DNA from 2 places in the Weissella sp. LMG 11983 genome. Region 2 is predicted to be linked to the other one. Evidence: riboswitches for the same ligand, from Rfam matches in the RefSeq annotation. Region 2 holds a riboswitch; the other holds the start of a gene.
What was found. Region 2 has a riboswitch for thiamine pyrophosphate ahead of thiM (hydroxyethylthiazole kinase). Riboswitches for the same ligand answer to the same signal wherever they lie in the genome.
Positions count from the first base shown of each region.

Region 1: it holds a riboswitch for thiamine pyrophosphate, as region 2 does, so the genes downstream of both, OIT45_RS09390 (ECF transporter S component) here and thiM (hydroxyethylthiazole kinase) in region 2, are expected to answer to the same signal.

Region 1 covers NZ_JAOZFD010000001.1:1,885,310-1,887,706, forward strand. The annotation lists gene OIT45_RS09380 (ATP-binding cassette domain-containing protein) at 1-200, opposite strand, end outside; partial or broken gene OIT45_RS09385 (ATP-binding cassette domain-containing protein) at 222-676, opposite strand; gene OIT45_RS09390 (ECF transporter S component) at 679-1,242, opposite strand; TPP riboswitch at 1,351-1,440, opposite strand; gene OIT45_RS09395 (dihydroorotate oxidase) at 1,464-2,397, opposite strand, start outside.
Region 2 covers NZ_JAOZFD010000001.1:47,847-50,243, reverse strand. The annotation lists gene OIT45_RS00365 (hypothetical protein) at 61-321, shown strand; gene OIT45_RS00360 (hypothetical protein) at 364-804, opposite strand; TPP riboswitch at 955-1,051, shown strand; gene thiM (hydroxyethylthiazole kinase) at 1,130-1,894, shown strand; gene thiD (bifunctional hydroxymethylpyrimidine kinase/phosphomethylpyrimidine kinase) at 1,891-2,397, shown strand, end outside.

The DNA of each region.
Region 1 (2,397 bases), 1.8 Mb from region 2:
TCATGCAACGTACCAGTTGCTGTATCGAGCTGGTAAAGGGTATCAACGAGGTCGACATACCCAGACAAGTCGTGGTCGGAAATCAAAATCGTCGTGCCGTTTGTTTGTTGTAAATCTTTGAGATCTTGCAACAACAATTGGCGGGCAGCAGGATCGACATTGGCGAACGGTTCATCAAGCAAAATGATGTCACTTTGCATCGCGAAAATTGTCGCCAAGGCTACGCGTTGCTTTTCACCACCAGACAGGGTTAGTAGTTCTTGGTCAGCTAATGCGTCCAAGTCCAATCGCGTAATCGCATCCGTGACACGACGTTCGATGTCGGCGACAGGTAACTGCAAGTTTTCCAATGCAACGTGATTTGCTCACGGGCTGTGCGCATTGCAAATTGGCGGTCTGGGTTTTGAAACAGCATCGCAACCCGCTTGGCCTTTTCAAATGGTGCGATTGGACCGATTGATTGACCTTCCAAGAGGACATCGCCATTCGTGACGATACCACCAAATTTCGGTAGCAAGCCAGCCATCGCTTTAAGCAACGTTGACTTACCTGAGCCAGAAGGGCCAACCATCAAGTTGAAACTGCCGGGCGTCAAATCCAAATTTATCTTATTCAAAATGCTTGGCTGATCAGCTTCATAAGCGAAACTGAAATCTACAACACGTAATGATGTCATAATTAACGCTTCATCAAACCTGACTTCGCAACCAAGGCGTTAATCAAGTAGACCAACACACCGGCAAACAAAGCGACTGAGATCAAACGAATCACGAACAACGTGATCAACATGCCGGGCTTGTAGGCCATGTAACCTGAGTTAACCAAGTCCCAGGCAAATGTCACAATCGTGCTCGTCACAACTGATAGGCTCAAACCAAGCTTGCTCCAGTTCTTGTAACCTGTGATGGCAAAACCAAGTTCAGAACCGATTCCTTGTACGAAACCGTAAATCAACGTTGCGGCACCCCAGCTTGAGAAAAGCAACATTTCAACAACGGCAGCCAAGACTTCACCAATCGTTGTGGCACCAAACTTTTGCAACAACACACCGGCCAATGGGCCAGCCATCAACCAAACGCCGATGGTCATATCGTTGGCGTATGGCTTAAGTGGGGTTGCTGACAAGAAGTAGTATGAGGCCCCCCATAATTGGTAGATAACCCCAAAGAAAATTGCAATAATGGCTAGGAAAATAACATCTCGAAGCGCCCAACCACGCTTGTTTTCAACAACTGTTTGCATGACGCAAACCTCCAAATAATATTCCGAATCGCCCAAAGCTATGGAAATAAAAAAGGACCCCAGCATCACTGCAAAACGCAGTCCGATACTGGGGTCCGTTTACTTCAATCGTAAACAAACCAAGCTCCCCGGCAGGCATTACCCTGCTTAGGTTCCATGGGTATTATCTCAGCCATAACGGCACCCCAGCTTGTTTGATTCGTTAACACAAGTATAGGGGGTTAGGCGAGGGTTTGCAACTGTCCGCGGAATTCTTCGAGGTGGTTGTAACCTTTTTCGGCCATTACGGCGATCAATTCGTTGTTCAAACGTTCGAAGATAGCGGGTCCTTCGAAGTAAAGTGACGTCCCAACTGAAACCAAGTCAGCGCCGCAAAGGATGTGGTCGTACACATCACGGCCGTTCGTCACACCGCCAGTGCCGATAATCTTGATTTCGGGGCGCAAACGTTGACGCAAGGCACGCACGTTAGCAAGGGCTGTTGGCTTAACGATTTCACCACCAAGGCCACCGAAGCCACCCTTAGGCGCGATGACAACCGTGTCCGTTTCAGGATCAACTACCAAACCGTTACCGATTGAGTTAATCGTGTTCACGAAGGCCAATGGGAAGTCGTTCAAGATTTCAGCAATCATGTCAAAGTGGGCGATGTCGAAGTAAGGTGGCAACTTCACACCCAAAGGCTTCGTGTAGAAGCTGAAGACCTCAGTCAAAATCTCGCGCGTTGTGTCGAAGTCGTAGGCCGTTTGTGGCTTACCTGGCACGTTTGGGCAAGACAAGTTCAATTCGACCAAACCGTTAAAGTCAGAAGCTTGAACGTCACGCAACATCGCCAAGTTATCAGCCTTTGTCAGACCAGCGATTGAAAGGAACAATGGCTTTTCATCTTGGTGCGTAATTGTGTAGTCCAAGTAGTAGTCCAAGCCAAGATTTGGCAAGCCCATTGAGTTGATTGAACCCAATGGCATTTCAGCAAAACGGATACCGGCATTACCGTCGCGTTCAGCAGGCGTGGCACTCTTCGTAACCAATGAACCAGCGCCACTGGCTTCTAGAATTTGGTCCAATTCAGATGCCGTTTGGCAGTATACGCCAGCGGCGTTCAATAATACGTTGTCAAAATCAAAACCAGCAATGCTCGCAGTCAAAGTTGTC
Region 2 (2,397 bases):
ATCTCTTTTGTGGTTTATGGGGATTTGTTGACAGCGTTGACTGTTAGTAAGGGGGATGAAATGGTAAAAGAACGATATGTTACTTATGATGAGTTTCAAGAGTTCAAGCGAACTGATATTCAAGAGATGAAAGATGATATCCGTGATTTACAGAAGAATGTTTCTGAGATTAGCAAGGACGTTGGCCATCTGTCGGGCAAAATTGATGTACTGACAGCTCGATTTGACGATTTCACAAAGTCGATTACATGGTACAAATATGTGTTCTTGGTTGCAGTACTGGCGCCAGTTGCAGAAAGGATTTTCAATCATCTGTTCTAGAAAAAAGGAAGTACCGATTTGGCACTTCCTAATAAATACTATTTACTTGGCTGCGTTGTAACCATCGATAATGGCGTTAACGTTGGCGACGTTTTCTGCGACCCAGTCAGCCAATGTTGATGTGGTGTACAAGCGGTTCTCAGTGTGATCACCGTGTCGTGAATCAAGCACCAACGTTTCAGAATCAGTGACAAAGCGACCGTTGAACACAGCTTCGTCCGTGTGGGCAATCGTACCGATTTCAGACAAGGCAACGAACTTGTCAGTACCATTAAATTGGTTAAGTGGCGTTAGACCCATGAACAACAAGCCATTTTCTTCAAAACTAATCACGAAATTCTTACCCGTGAAAGCGTTAAAGGCGCCAATCACATCTTCAAGCTTGTGATTAGCTTCGATGTAAGCGACGTTGGTTGTGTCAGCGGGGTAACCCAATTCTTGTTTCTTTGCGGCGATATCCGCAGCGTTAAAAGCACTTGCCATGACGAACTCCTAAAATTTTGATGCAATTAGTTTAGCATAATGCCCGGTATGACTGGGTTGAAAAGGGAACTTGTCGTTTTTGTTCACTATTATGCAAAAAATGGTGATTGTATTTACCAGTAACTCTGTTACACTAATCATGAATTAAATATTCACCACTGGGGGAGCCATTTGGCTGAGACGGTATGACCGGACCCTTTGAACCTGTTGAGTTAAGACTTGCGTAGGGAAGTGATGGTAGACCGACCAGATAAGACTATCCAATCGATCAATCCGTTTCTTTATACGCGGGTTGGTCGATTTTTTTGTCTATTCTGGAGGAATTATGAACACTTTACTGACCAACGTCCGTGAGCAACAACCGCTCGTGCTGAACATTGCAAATTTTGTGACGATGCAACACGTAGCGGATGCGATTAACGTTGTGGGCGCTTCGCCTTTGATGACCAATGAACCACAAGAAGCTGCCGAACTAGTTAGCGTTTCGTCAGCGGTCGTTTTGAACATTGGTACGCTGTCCGAAGCGCAATGGCCGTTATTTTTGGCAGTTGGCCAAGCGGCTAATCAACAAAACAAGCCGGTAATTTTAGATCCGGTTGCGGTGGGGATGCCGTACCGCGCGCAGTTTGTGCGGCGGTTATTGGAGAAGGTGCATGTTGATATCATCCGAGGCAATGCCAGTGAAATTGCGTGGTTTGCTCAGGCGGAAGTGGCAGGTCGCGGGATTGATACCTTGGACCAAGAAACACATCAACAAGAAGCTGAGTTAGCTGCTAAAAACACCGGTGCTGTAATTGTGCAAACTGGCGTGGTTGACGTGATAACTAACGGTACGAAAACACAGACGGTGCATACGAATTCACCTTTGTTGACGATTAATGTGGGTGCTGGCGATATGTTGAGTGGTTTGATCGGCGCGTTTTCATCTGTGACGGACGACTACTTTGCGGCTGGTGTTGCCGCTACTGAGTTATTTGGTGAAGCCGGTGAACGAGCATCCGCTCAAGTGAATCAGTTGCCGGGTCATTTTATTGGTGCTTTATTCAATGAACTGTATACGATGACCCAAGTGGAGGTGGTGACGCGATGATTGATGTTACGCAGGTATTGACGGTAGCGGGCGTCGACTCTAGCGGTGGTGCTGGGGCCAATGCGGATTTGAAAACATTCCACAATCAAGGTGTTTATGGCGCTTCCGTCATTACGGGTTTGACAGCGCAAAATACATTGGGTGTACAAAACATTTTGCCAACGCCAACGGAATTTATTAGTGACCAATTTAGCAGTGTTTTAAGCGACCTAAATATTCGCGCACTAAAAACAGGTGCGTTGTTTGATGCCGAGCGGGTGCAAGTCGTTGCGAGCGAAATTGCTAAATCCGGCGTGGTACATGTGGTTGTTGATCCCGTGATGGTTGCAAAAGGCGGCGCTAAGCTACTGACTGATGATGCAATTGAAGCGGTCAAAACCGAGTTGTTTCCACTGGCGACGGTGGTGACACCAAACTTGGCTGAAGCCGCCGTTCTTTTGAATCGACCAATTGAGACGGTGGATGACATGATAGTTGCCGCGTATGATCTGCAACAACTGGGG